Regions from separate parts of the Carnobacterium iners genome, predicted to be linked through region 1. Evidence: a T-box and tRNA genes for the amino acid it is inferred to sense, from the RefSeq annotation. Region 1 holds a T-box; the other holds one or more tRNA genes.

Region 1 (4,387 bases):
AAACCATTCTTTAAGTCTTATTGCAGCTGGAGTAACTATCAGTGTTCTATTAGGAGCATGTGGAGCCGAAAATCCTGCAAAGGCATCAACTGATGAAAAAAAGAATGGAACGGTTGGATTAGCAGCTGATTTTAGTGGAATTGACGATAAATCATTTAATCAATCAGCATGGGAAGGTCTAGAAGCATGGGGTCAAAAGAATAATCTACCAAAAGGTATCCAGGGATATGACTACATTCAAGCTAAATCAGCCTCCGATTATGTGATGAACTTACAGACATTGGCAAATAATAAGTTTGACACAGTTGTAGCAATGGGTTTTAAATTAACTGAAGCCCTTATTGAGGTAGCGCCTCAATACCCTGAAACGAACTTTACGATTGTTGATGTTGCCATGCCAAAAATGGATAATGTTGCTTCACTGGTTTTTAAAGATAATGAATCAGCTTTTCTAGCAGGTATTGCAGCAGCTGAGTCAACACTCTCTAATAAAGTAGGATTTATTGGTGGACAACAATCAGATATTATTGATAAATTTGAAGCGGGATTTGTTCAAGGAGTTAAAACAGTTAAACCTGAAGCAGAAGTAAGAGTGGAGTATGTAAACTCGTTTGCTGATTCTGCTAAAGGAAAAGCGATAGCAGCCGCAATGTACGCAAGTGGAATAGATATTATCTTCCAGGCGGCAGGAGATTCTGGTAATGGCGTATTTTCTGAAGCAAAGGATTTAATGAATTTAAACTCTGAAAACAAGAAATGGGTTATTGGCGCAGACCGCGATCAAACAAAAGAAGGAGTCTATAATAGTGGAAATGTAACACTTACTTCTACTTTAAAACAAACTGGTAACGCAATTCAAGATATTGCTGATAAAGCTTTGAAAGGAAATTTTCCTGGCGGAGAAATTTTAAATTACGGTTTATCAGAAGATGGGGTTGGTTTAACTGATGGTCAGCTATCAAAAGAAATAATCGATAAAATTGACTTATTCAAACAACAAATTAGTAATGGAGAATTAGTTGTAACGGAAAAACCTGGAAAATAAAAAATGATGTAAAAAACAGCTATTAAACTAATGTTATCATCAGTTTAATAGCTGTTTTTAGTTTGAATTTTTTAAAAGTTGATTAGTAAATTACATTTGATCAGGAGATTTTACTCCTAGTAATCTTAAATCTTCTTTTAAAATAGTAGCAACAGATTGAACTAAAGCTAAACGTGCAAGCTTTTCTGCATCTTCTATTAAAACTTTACTGTTTGCATAATACCTATTGAAAGCTTGGGCTAATTGTAAAGAGTGTTTTGCAATAATTGATGGCTCACGTTTTTCGTAAGATTTTTTAACAATAGTTGGATATTCTTGTAATAATTTAATAATTTCCCAACTATAAGAGTCGTTCAACGTATAAGTGTCTTCACTATTAGTTGTTGGGTTTCCAGCTTTGCGTAAGATACTCATTGCGCGAGCTCTTGTGTATTGAACATAAGGACCCGTTTCACCTTCAAAACGCACAACTTCTTCTAAAACAAAGTCAAAGTTGTTTAAGCGATCATTTTTAAGATCATGGAAGATAACAGCTCCAATTCCAACTTGCTTAGCCACTTCGTCTTTATTTGGTAAATCAGGATTTTTTTCTGAAATTTGTTTGCCAGCTAAATTGATTGCTTCGTTTAAGACTTCTTCAAGCAGTACAATTTTGCCTTGACGTGTAGATAATTTTTTTCCACCTTGCGTAATTAAACCAAAAGCAATATGTTGCATATCATCTGCCCAAGGAAGACCCATTTCTTTCAACACAGCATTCAATTGATTGAAGTGATTGCTTTGTTCATTCCCAACAACATATAAACTTTGTGCAAAGTCATAGTTGCGTTTACGGTAAAAAGCAGCAGCTAAATCGCGGGTGATATAAAGAGTCGCTCCGTCAGATTTTTTGATCAATGCAGGATTTAAATTGTATTTATCTAAATCGACAATGCTAGCTTTTTGGTTAATTTTTAATAAGTTCTTTTCTTCAAGCAAATCAATAACTTCATCCATTTTATCATTATAGAATGCTTCTCCACTGATTGCATCAAATTGAATATCTATCATATCGTAAATATGATTGAATTCTTTCAATGACTCTTCACGGAACCATTCCCAAAGAGAGACTGCTTCTTCATTGCCATCTTCTAATTTTTTGAACCAGATACGAGCATCTTCATTTAGTTCTGGTTGCTCTTCAGCTATGGCATGAAATTTAACGTAAAGACGTAATAATTCAGTAATAGGTTCAGCATCAATAGCTTCTGCATTCCCCCATAATTTGTAAGCAACAATTAGTTTCCCAAACTGAGTTCCCCAGTCTCCAAGATGATTGATCTTAATTGGTCGATACCCGACTTTACTGTAGATATTAGCAAGCGCATTTCCAATAACAGTTGAGCGTAGGTGGCCCATTGAAATAGGTTTTGCAATATTAGGAGAAGACATATCAATTGGAACATTTCGATTTTCACCGATAGCTAAATCACCATAATGTTCACCTTTTTCCAAAACATCTGCTAATACAGCAGCGCTAACTATTTTTTTATCTAAGAAAAAATTTAAATATGGCCCAACAACTTCAATTTTTTCGATAATAATAGAAGAAATTTTTTCACCTAAATCTGTTGCAATTTGCTGAGGTGCTTTTTTAAATTCCTTTGCTAAAATAAATGTAGGAAAAGCAACGTCGCCGTGTTCGGCTGTCTTTGGTTTTTCAAGTAAAGCAAAAATTTTCTCAACAGTTAGTGTTTCACCAATTTGTTCATGTAAAGCTTTGGCAACGAGTAATTTATAGTTCATATTTTTTCCCCCTATTTAAATCTCTATTTTTTAATTATTTTAAACTTTAGAATACAAAAAAAGCCCTAATTTGATTTACAAATAAATCAAAAAAGAGACGAGGTTGAGCCCGCGGTACCACTCTTGTTGTTTTATCTAAGCGACAAAACCACTTGTTTTTAGATAACGGCAAACAAAACCGAATAATTTTACTAGTTTCGAATTATTTTCTCAAAAGTGCGGTTCCTGATTTTTTTGTTATTGGCTTACACCATCCCAATTCGCTTTGAACAAACTAAATCAGTACTCTCTTCATCACTGAATCACTATTTAATTCTATTCTATAAGTATAGCAAAGTATCTAGATAAATTCCATTCATTTTTAAAAAGAATTTTTATTCATTATTTTGCAAAGAATTTAATAAATCTAAGCGTATTCATATTTTGTTTGGTATAATACGGATAAATAGTGTAATTATGAGGAGGTCTTGTAGTATGAAAAAATCTAATAGACAACTAGCCATAAAACAAATTATTAATAACTACGATGTTAGTACACAAGAAGAGCTATTGCACTACTTAAAGGAAGAAGGAGTAGAAGCAACACAAGCAACAATTTCACGTGATATTAAAGAGATGCATTTAGTGAAAACAACGACTTCAAGCGGGAATGTAAAGTACGCTCTTTTCCAAAACAATAAAATGTCAACGGAAGAAAAATTACAGTCAACATTAGGTGAAGTTACTATAAAATTGACTCGTGTGCAATTTCTAACGATTCTAATGACTATTCCAGGCAATGCTCATGTTATCGGAGCGTTAATGGATGCGATTGATTTTCCTGAAAAAGTAGGAACGATTGCTGGGAACGATACTTGCATCATTATTTCTAAAAATGAAGAAGATGCAGTTAAAATGTATGATTATTTACACAAATGGATAAATGCATAAAATGGAGGTTCGTTATGACAAAATTATCTGAGTTTCATTTAGCAGATTTACAAAATGGATCTGATATTAGAGGAATTGCTATTCAAACAAAAAACAATGAACTAACTTTAACAAATAATCGAATTGAAAAGATTAGTATTGGCTTATTGACGTGGCTAAAAGAATACAAAAAACTGACTAACTCACTAACGACTATCAAAGTTGCTATTGGGTACGATAGTCGATTGTCTGCTAAGAGAATTCAAGAAGTTATCATAAAAACGTTAACTAATTTGGGTGTCGATGTTATTGACGTTGGTCTAGCTACAACACCAGCCATGTTTATGTCCACACAATACCAAGAATTTGACTGTGATGCTGCGATTATGATTACAGCAAGTCACTTACCTTATGAATACAACGGCTTAAAGTTTTTTACAAAAGACGGCGGAGCAGAACATGAGGATATTGAATTTATTTTAGCAAATATAAATTTGGAAAAACCAACTTATCCAGGAAATAAAGGTGAAGTAAAGAAGGCGGATCTATTAAACGTCTATGCAGCTGATTTAAGAAGTAAAATAAAAAAAGGGATTAATGATGTAGAAAATTATGAAAAACCTTTAGTAGGTAGACATATTATTGTAG
Region 2 (4,387 bases), 2.0 Mb from region 1:
TTAGTTTCTTTATTCAATTATTTTTTATTCCTAATACTATCTTTTTATGGAGCGTTCCTTCAATTCTATTAGCTTTAATAATAGAATTAACTGATCACACGATTAAAGCAAAACAACCAGAATCACTAAAGAAAAATCGCCTCCTAGCTCTGAGCTTACTCATTTTTTTGTATATAAGTAGTATTTTTATTTTATCGCTATCTTTTAGTTACTTTTCTCTCTTATTGCTAATAAGTTTGCCCACCGCATGGAACTTACTTTCTCTTTATCGAGCATCAGCTCGTACAAAATCCTTTTCAATAAAGCTCAAGCAACTAAACCTATTTGCTATTATCTTTTTGTTTCTATTTGCTTTAGTTATTAGTACTAAAACTTTCCTACAATAATAACTCCTATTAAAAAAAAAGAAAAATCAAGCCCCTTCTACTTGGACTTGATTTTTCTTTTATTCTATTATGACCCGTACGGGATTCGAACCCGTGATACCGCCGTGAAAGGGCGGTGTCTTAACCACTTGACCAACGGGCCTTTTAACTAGATAATAATGGGCCTAAATGGACTCGAACCATCGACCTCACGCTTATCAGGCGTGCGCTCTAACCAGCTGAGCTATAGGCCCATAAAAAAAAAGCGGGTGACGAGAATCGAACTCGCATCAACAGCTTGGAAGGCTGTGGTTTTACCACTAAACTACACCCGCAAAAAATGGCCCGGGACAGAATCGAACTGCCGACACCTTGAGCTTCAATCAAGTGCTCTACCAACTGAGCTACCGGGCCATATATTTAATTAACGGTCTCGACGGGAATCGAACCCGCGATCTTCTGCGTGACAGGCAGACATGTTAACCCCTACACCACGAGACCATTTTTAATATAATATCATATTGGTATTATGATATTTATTGCGGGGACAGGACTTGAACCTGTGACCTTCGGATTATGAGCCCGACGAGCTGCCAACTGCTCCACCCCGCGATAATAATAAGTAAAAAATTTCTAACAAAGCTAAACTTTTCTCTCTTAAAAAATAGAGTGAAAGTAATTGCGGGGACAGGACTTGAACCTGTGACCTTCGGGTTATGAGCCCGACGAGCTGCCAACTGCTCCACCCCGCGATAATATTAAATTTGTAACTAAGGAGGATAAGAGATTCGAACTCTTGCGTGCTTTTACACACCTGACGGTTTTCAAGACCGTTCCCTTCAGCCAGACTTGGGTAATCCTCCATCTGAAAAGCAATAATTTAAATTTATTAAGTTAAATCACATGACCCGTACGGGATTCGAACCCGTGATACCGCCGTGAAAGGGCGGTGTCTTAACCACTTGACCAACGGGCCTTTATAAAAAACGAAACGGAGAAGGAGGGATTTGAACCCTCGCGCCGCGTTAACGACCTACACCCTTAGCAGGGGCGCCTCTTCAGCCACTTGAGTACTTCCCCAAAATTAAAAAATAAAATTAAATGGGCCTAAATGGACTCGAACCATCGACCTCACGCTTATCAGGCGTGCGCTCTAACCAGCTGAGCTATAGGCCCATAAAAAAAGCGAGTGACGAGAATCGAACTCGCATCAACAGCTTGGAAGGCTGTGGTTTTACCACTAAACTACACTCGCAAAACGGTCTCGACGGGAATCGAACCCGCGATCTTCTGCGTGACAGGCAGACATGTTAACCCCTACACCACGAGACCTTTTTGCATATACCAAATTTATTCTATGGTATTCATTGCGGGGACAGGACTTGAACCTGTGACCTTCGGGTTATGAGCCCGACGAGCTGCCAACTGCTCCACCCCGCGATAATATTAAATTTGTAACTAAGGAGGATAAGAGATTCGAACTCTTGCGTGCTTTTACACACCTGACGGTTTTCAAGACCGTTCCCTTCAGCCAGACTTGGGTAATCCTCCATTTATTAAAATAAATAGTCCCTTTAATATAAAAGGTAATCAATCAATACAAAATGATTAATGGACCTTGCAGGACTCGAACCTGCGACCGGACGGTTATGAGCCGTCTGCTCTAACCAACTGAGCTAAAGGTCCAAGATCTTTTTAAATTGTAATAGCGGCGAAGGGGATCGAACCCCCGACCTCCCGGGTATGAACCGGACGCTCTAGCCAGCTGAGCTACACCGCCAAAATAAGTCTTAAAAATTTAAATAAGTGGAGCCTAGCGGGATCGAACCGCTGACCTCCTGCGTGCAAGGCAGGCGCTCTCCCAGCTGAGCTAAGGCCCCAACATTTAAAATCGGGAAGACAGGATTCGAACCTGCGACCCCTTGGTCCCAAACCAAGTGCTCTACCAAGCTGAGCTACTTCCCGTACGTTGAGTCATTCTGGAATTTCCATTTTAATTTAAATGAAATGCACCCAAGAGGAGTCGAACCTCTAACCGCCTGATTCGTAGTCAGGTACTCTATCCAATTGAGCTATGGGTGCAATATATGGTGCCGAGGGCCGGAATCGAACCGGCACGATGATCACTCACCGCAGGATTTTAAGTCCTGTGCGTCTACCTGTTCCGCCACCCCGGCATTTTGAACAAGTTACGATTGTTACATCGCTTACTAGATGACCTAGTAAGCGGAAGACGGGGTTCGAACCCGCGACCTCCACCTTGGCAAGGTGGCGTTCTACCACTGAACTACTTCCGCTAATGGTGCCGGCTAAAGGAGTTGAACCCTCGACCCTCTGATTACAAATCAGATGCTCTACCAACTGAGCTAAGCCGGCTTGAAAATATGGTGCGGGTGAAGGGACTTGAACCCCCACGTCTTTCGACGCTAGATCCTAAATCTAGTGCGTCTGCCAATTCCGCCACACCCGCTAAAATATGGCATAACTAGTCATTTTAATGAATAGTTATGAGTCATGCAGGATTCGAACCTGCGACCCTCTGATTAAAAGTCAGATGCTCTACCAACTGAGCTAATGACTCATGGTGGAGGTTGACGGGATCGAACCGCCGACCCTCTGCTTGTAAGGCAGATGCTCTCCCAGCTGAGCTAAACTTCCATATGAGAAAAAAACTATTAGATGCGCGGCAGCGTCCTACTCTCACAAAGGGAAACCCTTCACTACCATCGGCGCTAAGAAGCTTAACTACTGTGTTCGGCATGGGAACAGGTGTGACCTTCTTGCCATCGCCACCACACATCTTTTAGTTATAAGAGAACGTTGTTCTCTCAAAACTGGATAGTGTTTAACTATAAGACAATAAAACCGTTTCTTCATCGTTTAAAAATGGTTAAGTCCTCGACCGATTAGTATTGGTCCGCTCCATACATCGCTGTACTTCCACTTCCAACCTATCTACCTGATCATCTCTCAGGGGTCTTACTCACTTACGTGATGGGAAATCTCATCTTGAGGGGGGCTTCACGCTTAGATGCTTTCAGCGTTTATCCCGTCCACACATAGCTACCCAGCGATGCTCTTGGCAGAACAACTGGTACACCAGCGGTGTGTCCATCCCGGTCCTCTCGTACTAAGGACAGCTCCTCTCAAATTTCCTGCGCCCGCGACGGATAGGGACCGAACTGTCTCACGACGTTCTGAACCCAGCTCGCGTACCGCTTTAATGGGCGAACAGCCCAACCCTTGGGACCGACTACAGCCCCAGGATGCGATGAGCCGACATCGAGGTGCCAAACCTCCCCGTCGATGTGGACTCTTGGGGGAGATAAGCCTGTTATCCCCAGGGTAGCTTTTATCCGTTGAGCGATGGCCCTTCCATACGGAACCACCGGATCACTAAGCCCGACTTTCGTCCCTGCTCGACTTGTAGGTCTCGCAGTCAAGCTCCCTTCTGCCTTTACACTCTACGAATGATTTCCAACCATTCTGAGGGAACCTTTGGGCGCCTCCGTTACACTTTAGGAGGCGACCGCCCCAGTCAAACTGCCCGTCAGACACTGTCTCCCAGCCAGATCATGGCTGAGGGTTAGAGTGGTCATACAGCAAGGGTAGTATCCCACCATTGCCTCCACCAAGACTAGCGTCCTGGCTTCATAGGCTCCTACCTATCCTGTACAAGCTGTACAAACACTCAATATCAAACTGCAGTAAAGCTCCATGGGGTCTTTCCGTCCTGTCGCGGGTAACCTGCATCTTCACAGGTACTATAATTTCACCGAGTCTCTCGTTGAGACAGTGCCCAAATCATTACGCCTTTCGTGCGGGTCGGAACTTACCCGACAAGGAATTTCGCTACCTTAGGACCGTTATAGTTACGGCCGCCGTTTACTGGGGCTTCAATTCTGAGCTTCGCTCGAGAGCTAACCCATCCTCTTAACCTTCCAGCACCGGGCAGGCGTCAGCCCCTATACGTCATCTTTCGATTTAGCAGAGACCTGTGTTTTTGATAAACAGTTGCTTGG

Evidence for each region. A T-box is a leader RNA that pairs with one kind of tRNA and senses whether it is charged. The one in region 1 lies ahead of argS (arginine--tRNA ligase), so its partner is inferred to be a tRNA-Arg.
Region 2: it encodes a tRNA-Arg, which carries the amino acid that the T-box ahead of argS (arginine--tRNA ligase) is inferred to sense. The anticodon was not compared.

What each region holds. Positions count from the first base shown of each region.
Region 1 is NZ_FXBJ01000002.1:2,077,762-2,082,148, reverse strand. It holds gene B9Y54_RS09925 (BMP family lipoprotein) at 1-1,045, shown strand, start outside; gene argS (arginine--tRNA ligase) at 1,136-2,830, opposite strand; T-box leader at 2,921-3,137, opposite strand; gene argR (arginine repressor) at 3,305-3,760, shown strand; gene B9Y54_RS09910 (phosphohexomutase domain-containing protein) at 3,775-4,387, shown strand, end outside.
Region 2 is NZ_FXBJ01000002.1:54,195-58,581, forward strand. It holds gene B9Y54_RS00345 (hypothetical protein) at 1-386, shown strand, start outside; tRNA gene B9Y54_RS00350 (tRNA-Glu) at 457-528, opposite strand; tRNA gene B9Y54_RS00355 (tRNA-Ile) at 546-619, opposite strand; tRNA gene B9Y54_RS00360 (tRNA-Gly) at 630-700, opposite strand; tRNA gene B9Y54_RS00365 (tRNA-Phe) at 707-779, opposite strand; tRNA gene B9Y54_RS00370 (tRNA-Asp) at 794-866, opposite strand; tRNA gene B9Y54_RS00375 (tRNA-Met) at 905-977, opposite strand; tRNA gene B9Y54_RS00380 (tRNA-Met) at 1,045-1,117, opposite strand; tRNA gene B9Y54_RS00385 (tRNA-Ser) at 1,139-1,228, opposite strand; tRNA gene B9Y54_RS00390 (tRNA-Glu) at 1,270-1,341, opposite strand; tRNA gene B9Y54_RS00395 (tRNA-Ser) at 1,358-1,445, opposite strand; tRNA gene B9Y54_RS00400 (tRNA-Ile) at 1,468-1,541, opposite strand; tRNA gene B9Y54_RS00405 (tRNA-Gly) at 1,550-1,620, opposite strand; tRNA gene B9Y54_RS00410 (tRNA-Asp) at 1,625-1,697, opposite strand; tRNA gene B9Y54_RS00415 (tRNA-Met) at 1,733-1,805, opposite strand; tRNA gene B9Y54_RS00420 (tRNA-Ser) at 1,827-1,916, opposite strand; tRNA gene B9Y54_RS00425 (tRNA-Ile) at 1,978-2,051, opposite strand; tRNA gene B9Y54_RS00430 (tRNA-Met) at 2,072-2,145, opposite strand; tRNA gene B9Y54_RS00435 (tRNA-Ala) at 2,173-2,245, opposite strand; tRNA gene B9Y54_RS00440 (tRNA-Pro) at 2,257-2,330, opposite strand; tRNA gene B9Y54_RS00445 (tRNA-Arg) at 2,374-2,447, opposite strand; tRNA gene B9Y54_RS00450 (tRNA-Leu) at 2,454-2,542, opposite strand; tRNA gene B9Y54_RS00455 (tRNA-Gly) at 2,591-2,662, opposite strand; tRNA gene B9Y54_RS00460 (tRNA-Thr) at 2,666-2,741, opposite strand; tRNA gene B9Y54_RS00465 (tRNA-Leu) at 2,751-2,835, opposite strand; tRNA gene B9Y54_RS00470 (tRNA-Lys) at 2,874-2,946, opposite strand; tRNA gene B9Y54_RS00475 (tRNA-Val) at 2,948-3,023, opposite strand; rRNA gene rrf (5S ribosomal RNA) at 3,047-3,162, opposite strand; rRNA gene B9Y54_RS00485 (23S ribosomal RNA) at 3,252-4,387, opposite strand, start outside.